One region of the Streptomyces sp. NPDC015345 genome, then DNA from elsewhere that is predicted to be linked to it. Evidence: riboswitches for the same ligand, from Rfam matches in the RefSeq annotation. Region 1 holds a riboswitch; each other region holds the start of a gene.
The links. A riboswitch is a leader RNA that binds a small molecule or an ion and turns the genes downstream of it on or off. The one in region 1 is predicted to bind cyclic di-AMP.

Region 2: it holds a riboswitch for cyclic di-AMP, as region 1 does, so the genes downstream of both, ACF062_RS15915 (NlpC/P60 family protein) here and ACF062_RS09825 (transglycosylase SLT domain-containing protein) in region 1, are expected to answer to the same signal.
Region 3: it holds a riboswitch for cyclic di-AMP, as region 1 does, so the genes downstream of both, ACF062_RS06960 (M23 family metallopeptidase) here and ACF062_RS09825 (transglycosylase SLT domain-containing protein) in region 1, are expected to answer to the same signal.
Region 4: it holds a riboswitch for cyclic di-AMP, as region 1 does, so the genes downstream of both, ACF062_RS24445 (M23 family metallopeptidase) here and ACF062_RS09825 (transglycosylase SLT domain-containing protein) in region 1, are expected to answer to the same signal.

The regions. Positions count from the first base shown of each region.
Region 1 is NZ_JBIBTX010000002.1:794,542-799,223, reverse strand. Features, by position in the region: gene ACF062_RS09845 (VOC family protein) at 1-160, shown strand, start outside; gene ACF062_RS09840 (fumarylacetoacetate hydrolase family protein) at 183-1,154, shown strand; gene ACF062_RS09835 (hypothetical protein) at 1,273-1,395, opposite strand; gene ACF062_RS09830 (hypothetical protein) at 1,521-1,793, opposite strand; cyclic di-AMP (ydaO/yuaA leader) riboswitch at 2,012-2,176, shown strand; gene ACF062_RS09825 (transglycosylase SLT domain-containing protein) at 2,180-2,902, shown strand; gene ACF062_RS09820 (GlsB/YeaQ/YmgE family stress response membrane protein) at 3,107-3,367, shown strand; gene ACF062_RS09815 (phosphatase PAP2 family protein) at 3,459-4,007, opposite strand; gene ACF062_RS09810 (NADP-dependent oxidoreductase) at 4,124-4,682, opposite strand, start outside.
Region 2 is NZ_JBIBTX010000003.1:783,348-788,029, reverse strand. Features, by position in the region: gene ACF062_RS15920 (hypothetical protein) at 177-530, shown strand; gene ACF062_RS15915 (NlpC/P60 family protein) at 617-1,852, opposite strand; cyclic di-AMP (ydaO/yuaA leader) riboswitch at 1,860-2,016, opposite strand; gene pcrA (DNA helicase PcrA) at 2,294-4,682, shown strand, end outside.
Region 3 is NZ_JBIBTX010000002.1:126,045-130,726, reverse strand. Features, by position in the region: gene ACF062_RS06975 (GNAT family N-acetyltransferase) at 1-214, opposite strand, end outside; gene ACF062_RS06970 (HPr family phosphocarrier protein) at 352-633, shown strand; gene ACF062_RS06965 (GntR family transcriptional regulator) at 806-1,492, opposite strand; gene ACF062_RS06960 (M23 family metallopeptidase) at 1,685-2,488, opposite strand; cyclic di-AMP (ydaO/yuaA leader) riboswitch at 2,501-2,663, opposite strand; gene ACF062_RS06955 (M16 family metallopeptidase) at 2,868-4,253, opposite strand; gene ACF062_RS06950 (M16 family metallopeptidase) at 4,250-4,682, opposite strand, start outside.
Region 4 is NZ_JBIBTX010000005.1:701,277-705,958, reverse strand. Features, by position in the region: gene ACF062_RS24455 (PrsW family intramembrane metalloprotease) at 1-750, shown strand, start outside; gene ACF062_RS24450 (aldo/keto reductase) at 747-1,691, opposite strand; gene ACF062_RS24445 (M23 family metallopeptidase) at 1,767-2,843, opposite strand; cyclic di-AMP (ydaO/yuaA leader) riboswitch at 2,855-3,002, opposite strand; gene ACF062_RS24440 (PP2C family protein-serine/threonine phosphatase) at 3,234-4,394, opposite strand; tRNA gene ACF062_RS24435 (tRNA-Met) at 4,650-4,682, opposite strand, start outside.

The DNA of each region.
Region 1 (4,682 bases):
GGAGAACCTGGACGAGGACACCTGGCACCCCCACGTCTACGACTTCTCCCGGCCCGAAGTCACCGACCAGTGGGGCACCGCCAACCCCATGAACGAACTCGTCGCCAAGGAGTCCTTCAACGACCCCGACCGCGGCGTCTTCGTCGCCCCGCCGGTCTGATCCGCGTCCCCGGAGCCGCACCATGCGTTTCGCCGCTTACGAAGAACACCACCGCCGCCGGGTGGCAGTCGTGGAGGAGGACGGCACCCTCTTCCCGTTGCCCGGCGTCACCTCGCTCACCGCGCTGGTCCAGGAGACCGGCGGGCTCCCCGGGCTGCTCGCCGCGGGCGCGGCGGCCCTCGACGTGACCCCCGGCCCGCACGTCTCCCGGGTACGGCTGCTGGCCCCGCTCCAGCCCGCCTCGGTACGGGACTTCGTGACCTTCGAGGAGCACGTCGAAGGGGTGCGCCGCGCCGTGGAGGGCACCGGCGGTGTCCCCGAGCAGTGGTACGCGGCCCCGACCTTCTACTTCACCAACCCGCACGCGATCTACGGCCACCGCGAGGACGTGCCCGTGCCGCCGGGGTCGGCCGTGCTGGACTTCGAGCTGGAGGTGGGCGCGGTGATCGGGCGAGAGGGCCGGGACCTCACGCCCGAGCAGGCCCGCGACCACATCGTCGGCTACACGGTCTTCAACGACTGGTCGGCGCGGGACCTTCAGGGCGCGGAGATGAAGGTCGGCCTCGGCCCCTGCAAGGGCAAGGACACCGCCACCACCCTCGGCCCGTACCTGGTCACCGCCGACGAGCTGGAGCCGTACCGGGACGCCGAGGGGTTCCTACGCCTTGCCCTGACCGCCGAGGTCAACGGCGAGAAGGCCGGCGAGGACCTGCTGTCCAACATGAGCTGGACCTTCGAGGAGATGGCCGCCTACGCCTCGCGCGGCACCCGCGTCGTCCCGGGTGACGTCCTCGGCTCGGGCACCTGCGGCAACGGAGGCTGTCTCGCCGAGCTGTGGGGCCGGCGCGGCGAGCAGACCCCTGCGCCACTGAAGCCCGGCGACACCGTCACCCTCACGGCGGAGGGCATCGGCACGCTCACGAACACCGTCGTCCCCGGGGCGGAGCCCGTGCCCCTGCCGACCGGCCGACGGCGTGGCCGTGAGCGGCCGTGAGCGGCCTGCGGGGCAGACCACCGACAGTTCCGTGTCGTCGCCCTGTGCCCCCTGACGACGGCCCGCGCGAGCGGACCACGCACCAGACCGAAGGGCCGTGACGTCGCCGCGTGGACGGTCACTTTTCCTGCGCCGTACGGCAGTTGATGCGGTAGAGCGGCGGGAGTACGCGAACGCCGGTGCCCGGGGAGGCGTGCCGGTTCGGCCCCGGCGGCCGCTCCGGTGCGGTGACCTCGCCCATACGCCCTCCTTGTTCGATCGCGTGGACCACCAACACGCCACCTACGGCGCGGAGTTGGGACTGCCCGAGGCGGTGCTCGCCGAGGTGGCGGTCGCCCCCGGACGATGACGCGACGCGTACCGCCACTAACGGAGTTCGACCGGATGCTCGACACCGCGCTCGCCGGAATCAAGGAACGGGCCGCCGAACGGGCCGCCTGAAAACGCGGCCGATGAATCGTCAACTCCCAGATCCGCCGAGCCGCCCACCCCTTTTCCGGCAATGGCCGCTCTTTCCATATCCGCGTCCACATCCACCTCCACACGACCTCCGCCTACCGGCATCATCGAGCGTTGCAATATGCCCGATTTGACGCGGCGAGCGGCATTTAATCCACACCTCTCCGTGAAATGGGTCACGCCGACTCCCGCACGCGCCGAAGATCTCGGAGCGCATTCCCGTTCTGCGGACAGAGAGTTGAGTTTTGGATCAAAGAGGGCCAAGGGAATTTGATCTCCACGAACCGACCTCTCGCATTGCCGCCGCGAATTCGCGCCTTGTTACCTCCGGCCTTTCTCGCTTAATGTCACCGTCGAACCGGATGGAACGCCGAATCCTGCCGCTGTCCGGAAGCCGTTACACCCACCCACTTACTCACTCACGCACGGCAGGAGCGGGGGAACCAGGTAAGCCGCCGATCCGGTTTCCGGAACGGCTCGGGGTGAAGTCGCATGCCCAGTGCGACCGGACATCTCCCGTCCGAACCCGACAGCTCACCTCGTAGGCGACGGAGAGGAAATTCGTCATGCCTGCAAAGGGAAAGCACCGCCGTCCCAAGTCCCGCTCGCTCACCCGGGGCATCGCCGCCGCGGGAACGGGCGGAGCCGTGCTCGTCCTGCCGGTGCTCGGCGCGACCGCCGCCCACGCGGCTCAGGCCCCTGCGGCCGTCAAGCCCGCCGCCGCCCCGAACACCCACGTAGTCGTCGCGGGTGACTCCCTTTCCAAGATCGCCCGGGAGCATTCCTTGAGCGGCGGCTGGAAAAAGCTCTACGAGGACAATCGCAACGTCCTCGGTGACGACCCGAAGCTGATCCACCCCGGTCTCAAGCTCACCCTCGGCAAGAAGAACGCCGCCGAGCCCGCGAAGAAGGCGACCGCTTCCCCGGCTTCCGTCAAGACCGCCGCCGCCCCGGCGAAGAAGTCCTACAGCGACAACCTCGACGGCTGGATCCGGGAGTCGCTCGACATCATGGCGCAGCACGGCATTCCCGGCACGTACGAGGGAATCCACCGCAACGTCATGCGCGAGTCCTCCGGCAACCCGTGGGCCATCAACAACTGGGACTCCAACGCCGTCGCCGGAACCCCGTCGAAGGGCCTCCTCCAGGTGATCGCCCCCACCTTCGAGGCGTACCACGTGCCCGGCACCTCGACGGACAGCTACGACCCGGTCGCCAACATCACCGCCGCCTGCAACTACGCGGCCGACCGGTACGGCTCGATCGACAACGTGAACGGCCCGTACTAGACCGCGCCTCTCTGACATGCCGTGAGCCCCGGACACGTGGTGTGCCGGGGCTCACGGCATGCCCGTTCCGCGCGGCGGGGCGGACGGGAGAGGAATGGGCCGCGGATTGCCGGGCACGCGGACGTTGGTAGCCGAAAGATCGGAACCGAAGATCGGAACCGTAGACAGTCGGAACCGTAGACAGAAGTAAACGAAGGAGTTGTCGTGTCGTTCCTCTGGGCCATCATCGCGGGACTCATCATCGGCCTGCTGGCCAAGCTCGTTCTGCCGGGGCGTCAGCCCATTCCCCTGTGGCTGACGGTTCTCCTCGGCATCGTGGGCGCCGTGGTCGGCAACGCTCTCGCCAGCGCCTTCGGCGTTCGCGACACCGGCGGCATCGACTGGATCCGGCACGTCTTCCAGATCGGCGTCGCAGCCGTCCTCATCTCCTTCGTCACCCCTCTGTGGGCCCGACGACACGCTTGATCCCGTCCTGCATCCCGTCCCCTTCCGCGAAGGCCCCCGGCGCACCGCGCCGGGGGCCTTCGTCTCGGCTCGTGCCGACGTCCCGTGTCTCCTACGTCCAGTGGCGCAGGGCAAGGCGGGGAGTCTGCCGGACCAGCCAGGCGCCGGCCAGGCCGATGGCGGCGCCGGCGACGACGTCGCTGGGGTAGTGGGCGCCGCTCTGCACGCGCTCGACCGACACCATCGCCGCCGGTACCGCGCAGACGAGGCCGGCGGCCGGCCAGGCGGGAAGGACGGCGGCGGTGAATCCCACCGCCGCCGCGGTGTGCCCGGAGGGGAAGGAGGAGGAGTCGGGCCGGTCGTCGGCCTCGTCGTGCGGGAACCACTCCTTGGGCGGCCGGGGCCGGTCGGCCAGCTGCTTGCACACGCCGTTCGACGCCAGCTGCGCCACCGTCATGGCGGCGAGACCGGCCACGGCCGCGGTACGGCCGCGCCACCCGCCCAGGCACGCCATCGCGACGGCGGCCCCGCACCACAGCTTCGTGCTCTCCGCCGCCTCCTCCACCCCGGAGAGCACCTTGCCCACACCTGGCGCGACGCGCCGGGCCACCTGCTGCGTCACCACTCGATCGACCTCACTCACAACCGTCAGCAACTTCATGCGCACCAGGTATCCCGTAACGCCGGAAGATACGCAGCTCTTGATCACTTGAGGCCGACCGGTCCGGTCACGTGAGGCCGACTGGCCGAGCCGGTCGGGCCCGCGGCGATCAGGACTCAGACGATCAGGACCCGGCGCCCACGGGTGTGACCGGCCTGGCTGTCGACGTGTGCCGCCGCGGCATCGGCGAGCGGGTACGACTTCTCGACCGGGATGTGGAGCTTGCCCCGCGAGATGAGGCCGGCGGCCTCGACGAGCGCTTCCGGCACGCTCCCGGCCACGCCGGAGAACCGGACACCGAACTCCGGCGCGCCGAGATCGGCGATCGAGAGCACCTTCCGCGGGTCCCCGGTCAGCTCGACGAGTTCGCGGATGACGCCCGATCCGGCCAGGTCCAGAGCCGCGTCGACAGGGCCGAGCCGCCGCACCCGCTCCACCCAGCCCTCGCCGTACGTCGTGGCGCGGGCACCCAGGCCGCGCAGATAGTCCTGGTTCGCGGCCCCCGCCGTGCCGATCACGGCGATGCCCCGGTCGCGGGCGATCTGGAGGACCGCCGACCCGACTCCCCCGGACGCGCCGCTGACCAGCAGCGTCTGCCCGGACCGCACACCGACCTCGCGGATGACGCGCAGCGCGGTCTCCACCACGGAGGGGTAACCGGCCGCCTCCTCGAAT
Region 2 (4,682 bases), on a different contig from region 1:
CGCAACTGCCGGAGAAGGTCGGAATCGTTACTGCGCCTGTCCGTGCTGCTGACGGGTCGGTGACGGCTTGGCGGACGGCCGTGACCAATGTGACGGTTCGCGCCCTGGCGGCCCGGCGGAGGGTGCTATGGGGCCGCCTGCGGGGAGCGGTACGGGTCCGGGCTAGGCTCCGGCCCATGGACGTACTCATCCATCTCTTCGTCGGCCTGCACATCATCGGCATCGCCTCGCTCCTGGGCGGCTTCCTGACCCAGATGAAGCAGATGGGCCAGGGCACCGCCCGCTTCGGTCCCGCGATGCTGCACGGCGCGCTGATCATGCTCGTCACCGGCGTCGCCCTCGTGGGTCTCAACCAGGCGGACGGCAACGCGGTCAACAACATCAAGATCGGCATCAAGATGGCCGTGCTGATCGTGATCCTCGCGCTGGTCTATGTGAAGCGGGACGAGGAGAAGATCGACAAGGGTGTGTTCGGCGCGGTGGGGCTGCTGACCACGGCGAACATCTTCATCGCCGTGCTGTGGACCTGATCCCCGCAACCGGCCCTCTACGCGCGCGTGGCCCGCGCTCCTTCGGGAGTGCGGGCCACGCGCGCGTAGAGGGTGACTTTCCGCGGCTATGCCGGGCGCACCACGCTGTGGATCGGCATGTAGTAGATCGATTCGACGCGGACCTTGGCGCCCGGCTTCGGGGCGTGGATCATCTTGCCGCCGCCGATGTAGATCCCCACGTGGCTGATGTCGTCGTAGAAGAAGACCAGGTCGCCCGGCTCGGCGTCGGCGGTCTTCACGGTCGTGCCGGCCTTCACCTGGTCCCAAGTGGTGCGGGGCAGGGTGATCCCCGCCGCCTTCCAGGCGTCCTGGGTGAGCCCGGAGCAGTCGTAGGAGTCGGGCCCGGTCGCGCCCCAGACGTACGGCTTGCCGATCTGTGCCTCCGCGAAGTCGATGACCTTCGCGGCCTTGGTGGCGTAACTCCCGTCGGTGCTTCCGGAGCCCGAGCCGCCACCGGAGCCCGAGCCCTCGCCAGAGCCCGAGCCTGAACCCGAGCCGGCGCCGGAACCCGATCCGGAGTCCTGGCCCTCTCCCTGCCCCTGCTCCTCCCGCTCCTTCCGGGCCGCCTCCTCCGCCTTGCGCTTGCGCTCCGCCTCGGCGGCCTCCTTGCGGGCCAGCTCCTCGGCCTTGCGCTTGGCCTCGCGCTCCCTCTTCCGCTCGATCGCGGCGAGCCGGGCCTTCTCCTCGGCGGTCAGCTCCGAGAGCAGTTCACGCGCCTCGCCCAGCTTCTTCTGGACGGTCTCCTTGCTCGTCCTGAGATCGTCCCGCGAGTCGCTCAGCGTCTCCACGCTCCGCGCGGCCTTCGTACGCTGCTTCGTCGCCGACACCTGCTGAGCCTGGTAGTCGTCGACGGCCTTCTTCTGCCGCTTGGTCAGCCGGTCCGCCAGGTGGTTCTGGTCGAAGAAACCCTGCGGATCCTTGGCGAGCATCATCGTGGCGGTGTGGGAGACGGCCCCGGTGCGGTACTGGGCGGCGGCGATGGAGCCGAGCTCCTGGCGCGCCTCGTTCAGCCTGTCCGCGCGCTCGGCCACGTCGTCGAGCAGCCGGTCGGCCTTCTTGCGCTGCTTCTCGGTCTTCTCCTTGGCCGAGTTGTACTTCTGGGTGGCCACGCCCGCCTGGTGGTACAGGTCGTCGACCTTCTTCCGCACCTCTTCGAGGCTGGGCTTCGCCGGTGCGGAGGGGGCCGCCTGCGCCGTCTGTGACAGGAGCGCCACGGAGGTGAAGGCGGCCGTCGTGATGCCGACGGCGGGGGCGGTGCGTATTCCGGCTGTCCGGGTCCGCGGCTTGCGGTGCGACGCCAAGGGAGGCGACTCCTTCCGTAGACCGCCTACCGGGTTAGCTGTCGGGTTCGGGCGGATGGTCCGGAAGGTTGCCCTACGGTCCCGTACTGCGTACGGGACCGATTCACCCCAGGTTTTCGGTGGGTCCCCGGCTCCGAACAGGTCGGACTCGGCGGAGGCAACCCGTTCCCGGCGGGATTCGCCGGTGGGAGGACGAGCGGCCCGCGGAGCACGCTAGCCAACTCGTGTGGCGCGTGTGAAGGTTGATGTTCGTTATGCCCGATACATTTCCGTTACTTTCCGGGGCACCGGGGCCGGGCAGGCGGCGCTGTCGCGGAGCGTGACCAGGTGTGGGCGTGGCGTAGGTGAGGCGTAGGCAGGCGCAAGCCGGACGGGCTTCGGGAGGAAGGTGGCCGGAACCCGGGGCGGGTTGTCAGTGGGGCCGCCTAGACTCGGGAGGCGATGAGCAGCCTCTTTGATGACAGCTTCCTGGCGGACCTGCGGCCTTCCCGGGCCACGGACGAAGAGCCCCCGCCGCCGCCCGAGGACAGCGCTCCGGAACCGGTTCCGGACGACTTGTTCGACGGGAAGTTCGACGTGCCCATGACCCGGGACACGCACTACCGCGACGGGGCCCCGCGCCCGGTCATCGACCCGGCGGCGCTCCTGGAGGGGCTGAACGAGAACCAGCGTGCGGCGGTCGTGCACGCCGGCTCCCCGCTGCTCATCGTGGCCGGCGCCGGTTCGGGCAAGACCCGCGTGCTGACCCACCGCATCGCGTATCTCCTGGCGGAGCGCGGCGTGCACCCGGGGCAGATCCTCGCGATCACCTTCACGAACAAGGCCGCGGGCGAGATGAAGGAGCGCGTCGAGCAGCTCGTCGGCCCCCGGGCCAACGCGATGTGGGTCTCGACCTTCCACAGCGCCTGCGTCCGCATCCTGCGCCGCGAGTACAAGAAGCTCGGCTTCACGTCCTCCTTCTCGATCTACGACGCCGCGGACTCCAAGCGTCTGATGGCCCTGGTCTGCCGCGACCTGGACCTCGACCCGAAGAAGTTCCCGCCGAAGTCCTTCAGCGCCAAGATCTCGAACCTGAAGAACGAGCTGATCGACGAGGAGGACTTCGCCGGACAGGCCGCTGACGGCTTCGAGAAGACCCTCGCCCAGGCCTACGCCATGTACCAGTCACGCCTGCGTGAGGCGAACGCGCTGGACTTCGACGACCTGATCATGACGACGGTCCACCTCCTGCGCGCCTTCCCGGACGTCGCCGAGCACTACCGCCGCCGCTTCCGGCACGTCATGGTCGACGAGTACCAGGACACCAACCACGCGCAGTACGCCCTGGTGCGCGAGCTGGTCGGCCCCTCCGGTGGCGAAGGTGACGACCCGGCGGAGCTGTGCGTGGTGGGTGACGCGGACCAGTCGATCTACGCCTTCCGCGGCGCCACGATCCGCAACATCCTCCAGTTCGAGGAGGACTACACCGACGCGACCACGATCCTCCTGGAGCAGAACTACCGCTCCACGCAGACGATCCTGAGCGCCGCGAACGCGGTCATCGAGCGGAACGAGAGCCGCCGCCCGAAGAACCTGTGGACCAACCAGGGCGCGGGCGCCCGCATCACCGGCTACGTGGCAGACACCGAGCACGACGAGGCGCAATTCGTCGCCGACGAGATCGACCGGCTCACGGACGCGGGCGACGCGAAGGCCGGCGACGTCGCGATCTTCTACCGCACGAACGCCCAGTCGCGTGTCTTCGAAGAGATCTTCATCCGCGTCGGCCTGCCCTACAAGGTCGTCGGCGGCGTCCGCTTCTACGAGCGCAAGGAGGTCCGCGATGTGCTGGCCTACCTGCGCGTTCTCGCCAACCCCGAGGACGCGGTCCCGCTGCGCCGTATCCTGAACGTCCCCAAGAGGGGCATCGGCGACCGCGCGGAAGCCATGATCGACGCGCTCTCGCAGCGCGAGAAGATCTCCTTCCCGCAGGCGCTGCGCCGCGTCGACGAGGCGTACGGAATGGCGGCCCGCTCGACCAACGCCGTCAAGCGGTTCAACACGCTCATGGAGGAGCTGCGGACCGTCGTCGAGTCCGGCGCGGGCCCGGCCGTCGTCCTGGAGGCCGTACTCGAACGGACCGGCTACCTCGCCGAGTTGCAGGCCTCGACCGACCCACAGGACGAGACCCGTATCGAGAACCTCCAGGAACTCGCCGCCGTCGCCCTGGAGTTCGAGCAGGAGAACGCCCAAGCGGCCGGTGCCCAGGAAGACGGCCAGGCGGAAGGCCCAGCGGAAGGTGACGAAGGGGCCGCCGCCCCGGCCGGCACGCTCTCCGACTTCCTGGAGCGCGTCGCGCTCGTCGCCGACTCCGACCAGATTCCGGATGAGGAGGACGACGGCTCCGGAGTCATCACCCTCATGACGCTCCACACCGCCAAGGGCCTCGAATTCCCCGTGGTCTTCCTGACCGGCATGGAGGACGGCGTCTTCCCGCACATGCGCTCTCTCGGGCAGGTCAAGGAGCTGGAGGAGGAGCGCCGCCTCGCCTACGTGGGCATCACGCGCGCGCGCGAGCGGCTCTATCTGACGCGGTCCTCGATGCGCAGCGCCTGGGGCCAGCCCTCGTACAACCCGCCGTCGCGCTTCCTCGAAGAGATTCCGGATACGTATCTGGACTGGAAGCGGAAGGGCTCTGTCGGCGCCCTCGCGTCGTCGGGTCCCGCCGCGGGCATCGCCTCGTCGCTGTCCTCGTCGCGTTCGCGCACGGGCGGCGCGCAGGGCTTCGCCACGCGCCGCGCCTCGGAGAAGCCGGTGGTCTCGCTGGCGGTCGGGGACCGGGTCACGCACG
Region 3 (4,682 bases), 670 kb from region 1:
GGCGCACGTCCTTGGCGGACAGCCGCGGGTAGGGCGCGAAGAAGCGGTAGTACTTCGACTCGTCCGAGACCTGTTCGTAGAAGCTGACCAGGCGGTCCGCGTCCTCGGCCGTGATGGGCCTGATCCGGGCGGTGCCTCCGTCGCGCAGCACCACGTCGGCTTCCCAGTGCGAGGGATAGTCGTGCCGATCCTGCTGCTCCGACGGGGTCTGCATGGGGCCCAGGGTACGGGTCGCGGGGCCGCCTGGGCCGGGTACGGTCGAGGAGGACCGGCGTCCCGTCACCAGAGCATCCACCGCGACATGCGACAATGGTCTAGACAAGTGTGAAACACCTGGAAGGGCAGCAACACATGGCTGAGCGCCGCGTCAACGTCGGCTGGGCCGAGGGCCTCCACGCCCGACCCGCCTCCATCTTCGTCCGCGCGGCCACGGCCGCCGGCGTCCCCGTGACGATCGCCAAGGCCGACGGCAACCCGGTCAACGCCGCCTCGATGCTCGCGGTGCTCGGCCTGGGCGCCCAGGGTGGCGAGGAGATCGTGCTCGCCTCCGACGCCGAGGGCGCGGACGCCGCCCTGGACCGTCTGGCGAAGCTGGTCGCGGACGGTCTCGAGGAGCTTCCGGAGACGGTCTGACCCACGCAGCACCTTTCAAAGGGCCCACCCCGAACACGGGGTGGGCCCTTTGCCTTATGTCTCACCTGGTGCCAGTTTATGTGGCGGCAGTTTATGCACGGAAATAAAGGAACGGCCGGAATTGCATTGACCGGCACTCCTCTCGCGCCTCACTTTGTATACGGCACCCGCGTTAATTCCTGAGACTCACCGTGTTTACGGGGTGTTGCACTTCCCTCACACGGCCCGCCGTCGGCGAGGGGCGCAACCGGTGCGCGGCCGTCGCCCGCTCCGCGTGGCCGGCGGTGAGCATCCTGGCCCGTTCCGCGTCCCCGCGGGCCACCGCGTCGACGATCGCCGCGTGCTCGGACCAGGACACCGCGGGCGCGGCCGGGGCCCCGACGACGTACATCCAGGCGAGCTTGTGCCGCAGCTGGGTGAGCAGCGTGATGAGGCCGGGGCTGCCGGAGGCCTGGGCGAGCGTCTCGTGGAACCAGCCGCCCAGCGAGCGCAGATCCTCCCCCTGACCCTTCCGCACGCGCTCCTGGCCCAGCCGCACGAGTCCGCGCAGGACCTTGAGGTGCGCGTCGGTGCGGCGCTGTGCGGCGCGGGCCGCGGCGAGCGGCTCGAGCACCGTGCGCAGCTCCAGGAGGTCGGCGGCCTCCTGCTCCGTGGGCTCGGCGACACAGGCGCCGGCGTGCCTGCGCGTGACGACGAAGCCCTCGGCCTCCAGGGTGCGCAGGGCTTCGCGTACGGGGACGCGGGAGACCCCGTAGCGGCGCGCGAGAAGCTCCTCGGTGAGCCGCCCGCCCCTTTCGTAGACCCCGGCCACAATGTCGTCCCGGATGGCCGTGCATACCGAGTGTGCGGGAATGCGCATAACCGGACCTCCGCCTTAATCCCCGCGAAACGCGGTCGACCGACGCTCGTTCCGGAACTCTATTGCAGAGCCGCTGAATTTCCGATGGCGGGCCGGATTCCATGGATATCTTTTGGCCAGGCGAGGCGGGTGGGAAACGGCGAAGGCCCCGGCTCGGGAGAGCCGGGGCCTTCGGTGAGGTGCCGGGACGGGTCAGACGTTGACGCCGTGCGAGCGGAGGTACGCCACGGGGTCGATGTCCGAGCCGTAGTCCGGGCCGGTGCGGGCCTCGAAGTGGAGGTGCGGGCCACTGGAGTTGCCGGTGGAGCCCGAGAGGCCTATCTGCTGGCCCGGGGTGACCGTCTGGCCGACGGTGACGCCGAGGGACGACATGTGGCCGTACTGGGTGTACGTGCCGTCGTTCATCTTGATGACCACGTTGTTGCCGTAGGCACCGCCCCAGCCCGCCTCGACGACGGTGCCGGCGCCCACCGCGTGGACCGGCGTGCCGGACGCGGCGTGGAAGTCGACGCCGGTGTGGCTGCCGGAGGACCACATGGCGCCGCCGGTCTGGTAACCCGTGGAGACGTACGAGCCGGAGATCGGGGAGACGTAGGTGTTCAGGCGCTTGCGCTCGGCCTCGCGGGCGGCGCGCTCCTTCGCCTCGCGCTCCTTCTTGGCCTTCGCCTTGGCCTCGGCCTCGGCCTTGCGCTTCTCCTCGGCGGCCTTCTTCTTGGCGGCCTCTTCGGCCTTCTTGGCGGCCGCGGCGTCGTCGGCGGCCTGCCGCTGGGCGGCGGCCTGCGCGTCGATGCTGTCGGCGAGCGAGTCGCCCACGGAGATCGCCTGGGTGAGCCCGGTGTGTTCGAAGGCGGCGTCGTCGGCGGCGGCGAGCGCCGGAGCGGCCAGGCCTCCGATGACACCCGTGGTGGTGATCGCTGCGACGCCCGCGACGTTCGCGGTGGTGCGGGTGAGGCGGCTGGGACGACGGTGCTTCCCGGTGGCACGGGTGAACGCCATGAAGCGGCTGATCCTTTCCTTCCTTCTCGCCTACCGGGTTAGCTGACGGGTTCGGAGCAGGAAGGTCTCCTACGAGTCCCTCACCTGACGGCAAGGTGCCCGATTCACCCCAGGGGACATGTGGGTCCCCGGCTCCCCTGGCTCGCGCCGTACGGGGACTCGGCGATGACTGTCCGGTGCCGCGGATGCGACGTACTGCGTGACGAACAGTCGGACCGACGCTAAACGGGCCGTCTTTCAATCGACAAACAGAACGCCTCTTTTGTAGCGCACGCCACACACCGAACAGGCAACCACCCTATGAATTCGGACATATGGGGAGTACGCGACCCCGGCCACCGAAACGGTCGCCGGGGTCCCGATATGTCCTGACTGCCGCTCAGCCGGCGACCACACTCACCTCGCCGATGCCGAGCGCCCTGACGGGCTCCTCGATCTCCGCGGCGTCCCCGACGAGGATCGTCACCAGGTGGTCCTCCGGGAAGGCGCTCACGACGGCCGCGGTGGCCTCCACGGTGCCGGTCGCGGCCAACTGCCGGTAGAGCCGCGCCTGGAAGTCGTCCGGGAGGTTCTGCTCGACCTGGTCGGCGAGCGTGGCGGCCACGGAGGCGGCCATCTCGTACTTGAGCGGGGCCACGCCCACCAGGTTCTGCACCGCCACGTCGCGCTCGGCGTCGGTCAGGCCCTCGGCTGCGAGGGTGCGCAGGACCGTCCAGAGGTCCTCCAGCGCGGGCCCCGTGGAGGCGGTGTCGACGGAGCCGCTGATGGCGAGCATCGCGGCGCCCGTGCCGTCCGGTGCGGAGCGCAGGACCTGGCTGAACGCCCGTACGCCGTAGGTGTAGCCCTTCTCCTCGCGCAGGACGCGGTCCAGGCGGGAGGTGAGGGTTCCGCCCAGGCAGTACGTGCCGAGGACCTGGGCCGGCCAGATCCGGTCGTGCCGGTCCGGGCCGATGCGGCCGATCAGAAGCTGCGTCTGGACGGCTCCGGGGCGGTCCACGATGACGACACGGCCCGTGTCGTCCGCGGTGATCGCGGGCATCGGGCGGGGCTCGGCGGTGCCGCCCTTCCAGGTGCCGACGGTGTCCGCGAGGACGGCGTCCAGGTCGGTGCCCGCGAGGTCGCCGACGACCACCAGGGTGGACGTGGCGGGACGGACGTGCGCCTCGTAGAAGGCGCGCACCGCGGCCGCGTCGATGGCCTTGACCGTCTCCTCGGTGCCCTGGCGGGGCCGCGACATGCGCGAACTCGCCGGGAACAGCTGCCTGGAGAGCTCCTTGGCCGCGCGGCGTGCCGGATTGGCCGCCTCATGCGGGATCTCGTCCAGGCGGTTGCGTACGAGGCGCTCGATCTCGCTGTCCGCGAAGGCCGGGGCCCTCAGGGCGTCGGAGAGCAGGCCGAGCGCCTTGGGGAGGCGGGAGACCGGGACTTCGAGGGAGACGCGGACGCCGGGGTGGTCGGCGTGCGCGTCCATGGTGGCGCCGCACCGGTCGAGCTCGGCGGCGAACTCCTCCGCCGAGTGCTTGTCGGTGCCTTCGTTGAAGGCCCTCGCCATGATCGTGGCGACGCCGTCGAGGCCCTTCGGCTCGGCGTCCAGGGGCGCCTCCAGGTGGACCTCCACGGCGACGACCTGCTGGCCGGGGCGGTCACAGCGCAGCACCGTGAGGCCGTTGGGCAGCGCGCCGCGCTCTGGGGCGGGGAAGGCCCACGGCTTGGCCGTGCCGGCCTGGGGCTGGGGGTGGAACTGCATCGTCGCGGCCTCGGTCACTTCGCCGCCTCCTCTTCCTCTGCGGTCTCGGCGGCGGCCTCGGCGGCCTCGTCCTCGGTGGACACCGGTTCGTAGACGAGCACCGCGCGGTTGTCCGGGCGCAGGCGGGCCTTGGCGACCTCCTGGACCTCCTCGGCGGTGACGTCGAGCACGCGCTGCACCGCGGTGAGAGCGAGCTGCGGGTCGCCGAACAGGACCGCGTACCGGCACAGTTCGTCCGCGCGGCCCGCGACCGTGCCGAGACGGTCGAGCCACTCCCGCTCCAGCTGGGCCTGGGCGCGCTCCATCTCCTCCGGGGTGGGGCCCTCCGCGGCGAAGCGGGCCAACTCCTCGTCGACGGCGGCCTCGATGACCGGGACCTCGACGTCGCCGGACGTCTTCACGTCCAGCCAGCCGAGCGAGGGGGCACCGGCGAGGCGCAGCAGGCCG
Region 4 (4,682 bases), on a different contig from region 1:
GTGGTCATGTCGCCCTTCGCGCACCCGCTCTTCACCGTCCTGACCGGCATCGGCTTCGGCATCGCCGCCTTCTCGGCGGAGCGCATGCGCCTGCGCCGCGCGCTGCTGCCGCTCGGCGGACTGCTGCTCGCGATGGGCATGCACGCGCTGTGGAACGGCTCCGCGGTCTTCGGCCAGTACGGGTTCTTCGCCGTGTACGCGCTCTTCATGCTGCCGTCGTTCGGGCTGCTGACGTGGCTGGCGATCTGGACCCGGCAGCGCGAGCTGCGCATGATCCGCGCCGAACTGCCCGTGTACGCGGCGGCGGGCTGGCTCACCCCGCCCGAGCCGTACGCGCTCGGCTCGATGCGGGCCCGCGCGCTGGCCCGCGACTACGCCTCATACGCCTGGGGGAAGGCCGCGGGCCGGGCGGTCATGGAGTACGAGACGTACGCGACGTCACTGGCGTTCCTGCGCCACCGGGGCCGCCGCGGCCGGGCGGGCGCCGACTTCGTCGTACGCGAGCGGGAGTTGCTCGAGAAGCTCTGGGAGCGCCGCGAACCGGCCCGGCCCGCCCTGGCCTACGCGGCCCGCGCCACCGCCCCGGTCATGCTCCCGATGCCGTACGCGCCGTACGGCCACCCCCACGCCGCGTACCCGCACGCCCCGTGCGCCCCCTACGCCCCTGCCGCGTACGCCCCCGCTCCGTACGGGCAGCCGCAGCCCCGTCCGGCATACGGCCACCCGGCCCACAACCCCTACCGCACCTAGGCGGAGGCCGCCGTCAGCGCCGACAGCTCGGCGTCCGTCAGGGAGAGGTCCGCCACCGCGAGCAGCGCGGGCAGCTGCTCGACCGTGCGCGCGGAGGCGAGCGGCGCCGCCACGGTGGGCTGCGCCGCGAGCCAGGCGAGGGCCACGGTCGCGACCTCGGCGTCATGCGCCTCGGCGATCCCGTCGAGCGCGGCGAGGACCCGGTCGCCCCGCTCGCTGCCCACGTACTCCTCGACCCGGCCGCTGCGCGCGCTCTCGACGCGTGTGCCGGGGCGGTACTTGCCGGTGAGGAAGCCCGACGCGAGGGCGAAGTAGGGGACGGCGGCGAGGCCGGAGCGCGAGGCGAGCTCCTGGAGCCGGCCCTCGTAGGTGTCGCGGGAGACGAGGTTGTAGTGCGGCTGGAGCGCGACATAGCGCGCGAGGCCCTCGCGGTCGGAGAAGTCGAGGGATTCCTGGAGCCGCTCGGGGGAGATGTTGGAGGCGGCGATGGCGCGCACCTTGCCGGCCGTGACCAGCTCGTCCAGTGCCCCGATGATCTCCTCGACGGGGACCGAGGTGTCGTCGAAGTGGGTGTAGTACAGGTCGATGTAGTCGGTGCCGAGGCGGCGCAGCGAGGCGTCGGCGGCCCTCTTGATGGTGTCCGGGGCCAGCCCCTTGTACTCGGGGTGGGCGCCGGCCTTCGTGGCCAGGAGGATGTCGGAGCGGTTGCCGCGCTCGGCCAGCCACTCGCCGATGAGGGTCTCGGACTCGCCGCCCTCGTTCCCCTCCACCCAGCTCGAATAGGTGTCGGCGGTGTCGATGAAGTTGCCTCCCGCGGCGGTGTAGGCGTCGAGGACGGCGAAGGACGCCGTCCGGTCGGCGGTCCAGCCGAAGACGTTGCCGCCGAGGGCGAGCGGGAAGACCTCGAGGTCGGATGAGCCAAGCGTGCGAAGAGAAGTCATGCGTTCCTCAACGGAGCCGCCGGAAACAGAATTCCGGCGGCTCCCCCAAATGAACGTCAAGTCGTCCGCTTCGGGTCAGGGGTTGAGGCCCTTACTCTGGAGCCAGGCGAGGGGGTCGACGGTGGAGCCGCCCGCGGTGTGGACCTCCATGTGGAGGTGCGGTCCGGTGACGTTGCCGGTCGCGCCGACGCGCCCGATGACATCGCCGGTGCTGACCTTCTGTCCCGCGCTGACGTTCATCGAGGACTGGTGGCAGTACCAGACCTCGGTGCCGTCGCTCAGCTCCAGGACGGTGCGGTAGCCGTACGCGCCCGCCCAGCCGGCTTCCTTGACGGTGCCGGTGTGGACGGCCTTGAGCGGGGTACCCGTCGGTGCGGCGAAGTCGAGGCCGGTGTGGTGCCCGGAGGACCACATGGAGCCGGCGACACCGAAGTGCGACGTGATGGTGTACGAGGAGGTGGGCAGCGCGTAGCTCTTGGCGAGCTTGGCCCGGCGCTCGGCCAGGGCCTTGGCCTCGCGGGCCTCCTGCTCCTTCTTCTTCTTGGCGGCGGCCTTGGCGTCGGCCTTCCGCTCGGCCAGCCTCTGCTGGGCGGCGGCCTCCTCGGCGGCCTTCTTGACGGCGGCCTCCTCGGCCGCGGTCCGCACCGCGTCGTCCGCCTGGTCCTGCTGGTTCTCGGCCTGCTGCATGATGCGGGCGCGCAGTGCCTCGCCCGCGTCCGTGGCGCCCTGCTCGGCGTCGGTGGAGCTGACACCGGCGGCGCTGAGCGGAGCCGCGGCCGTGACGGCTTCGGAGCCCGCGGGGGCGGCGGAGTCGTCGGAGAGGAGGGAGCCCACGCCGGGCAGGGACTCGGCCTCGGGGAGCGAGTCGGCGACGGCGCCGAGGTCGGGCATCGAGATGGAGACGGGCGCCTTGCCGTCCTGCGCGGTGGCTATGCCGCCCGCGCCGACGGCGGCGATGACGCCGACGCCCAGCACGGTGGAGCTGCGGGCGAGCCCGCCGCCGCCCTTCTTGTGCACACGGTGCCTGCCGCGGACGGGACGGACGGACTCCTCGGTGGGATTCCATTCCTCCCAGGTCTCCTGGTCGTAACCACCGAAGTCGTCGTCATTCGGTACGTACGCGGCTTGGGGGGCAGGCCGGTTGGACGCCACTGGGGCGCACTCCTTTCCTTCCTTCTCGCCTACCGGGTTAGCTGACGGGTTCGGAGCAGGAAGGTCTCCTACGGACAACCGGCACGGATGCACAGCTGCCCGATTCACCCCAAGTTGGTGGTTCCCCGGCTCCCTTGCGGGATTAGGCGTGTGCGCACGGAGCCGCCTCTAGTGACGGCTGGGACGACCGCGCTGCGTTATCGAACGTTAATAGACAGCGGTGCCGTATTCCAAGCTGTTCCGATTGATCATTAACGCTCGCGGGCAGGACTTAACGGGACACGAGGGTTCGCACCGGGGCAAGTTGACCCTGTGTCACCCGAGAAAGTCACACACCGGAACTTCACATTCCCTTGACAGAACGTCAGTTGTGATGCGGAGGGCTGCACTTCAGTCACGGCCAGTGACATGGCTCTCCGCCGCGGCCTTGCCGTCCCCGGTGGCCGGCCGCCGCACCGCGAGCAGCGCCATGTCGTCCGTCGCCGCGCCCCCGGTGTGCCGCCGCACCTCCTGCGTGAGCGTGGCGAGCAGCGTGTGCGGGCCCTCCCGGCCGGGGAAGATCCGCCCGCCGAGCCGGGTCGCGGGGTCGTAGAAGGCCCCGGTCGCGTCGCGCGCCTCCGAGAGACCGTCCGTGTAGAAGAGCAGCATCGCCCCGGGCGGGAACTCCGACTCGTCCGCCCGGTCCGGCCACGCCCCTAGCTCCCCCATGCCGAGCGGCAGCGCGGGCTCGCTCGGGGAGAGCACGCACAGCCGGCCGTCGCCCCGCAGCAGCAGCGGCTCCGGATGCCCCCGGTTCACCAGCCGTACGCAGCCGTCGCCGACCCGGATCTCCGCGAGGACGGCGGTGGTGAACCCCTCGAAGGCGTCGAGCCCGTCGCGCCGGGTGCCCTCCCGCGCGAGGGCCCGCTCCAGGCGCTGCGCCACGGCCTCCAGGGTGGTCTCCTGCTCGGCGGCCTCACGGAAGGCGCCGATGACGACGGCGACGGCGGCCACCGCGCCCATGCCCTTGCCACGGACGTCGCCGACGATGAGCCGTACGCCGTGCGGGGTGTCCTGTACGGCGTACAGATCACCGCCGATGAACGCGTCGGCCTGCGCGGCCTCGTACCGCGCCGCGAGGTCGAGCCCGCCGATGCGGGGGTCGGGCTGTGGCAGCACGGCGCGCTGGGTGGCCTCGGCGATGGAGCGGGCGATGGCGAGCCGGTCGTTGCCACGGCGCACGACGCGGTTGATGAAGATCGCGAGGGCCGCGACGGTCGTCACGGTGAGCAGTTCGGTGACGGCCTCGACATGGCCGCCGACGGAGCTGCCGTAGTGCAGCACGGTGACCGCGACCGAGGCCGCGACGCCCGTCAGGACGGTGCCGAGCAGCGAGTAGAAGGGGGCGGCGATCAGCGGGGCCGCCGTGAAGAGCGGTGCGGCGGTGAACTCGGGCGGGGTCAGGGCGTCGTACACGACTCCGACGACGAGGAGCAGGACGGGCAGTATCCGTACGAGGGTCCGCTCGTGCGCGGTGGCTCCGCTGCCGCCGGTACCTCCACGCTGCCCCACCGCTTGTCTCCCGCCGATCCCGCGCCCATCGCCGCGCTGCACCCAGGCTTCCTGGAGAGGGGTCCTGGTGCGAGCTGGTGTGGGCCGTACGGGTGACGGGAGGCGGGGAAGAAGGGCATACCGCCCTGGAAGAGAGCCTGAAAACCCGAGAACCCGAGAACCCGAAACCCCGAAACCCGAAAAACCGGGACCCCCGAAAACACCGAAGGCCCGGATCCAGTGAGTGATCACTGGATCCGGGCCTTCGGCCTTCAGTAGCGGGGACAGGATTTGAACCTGCGACCTCTG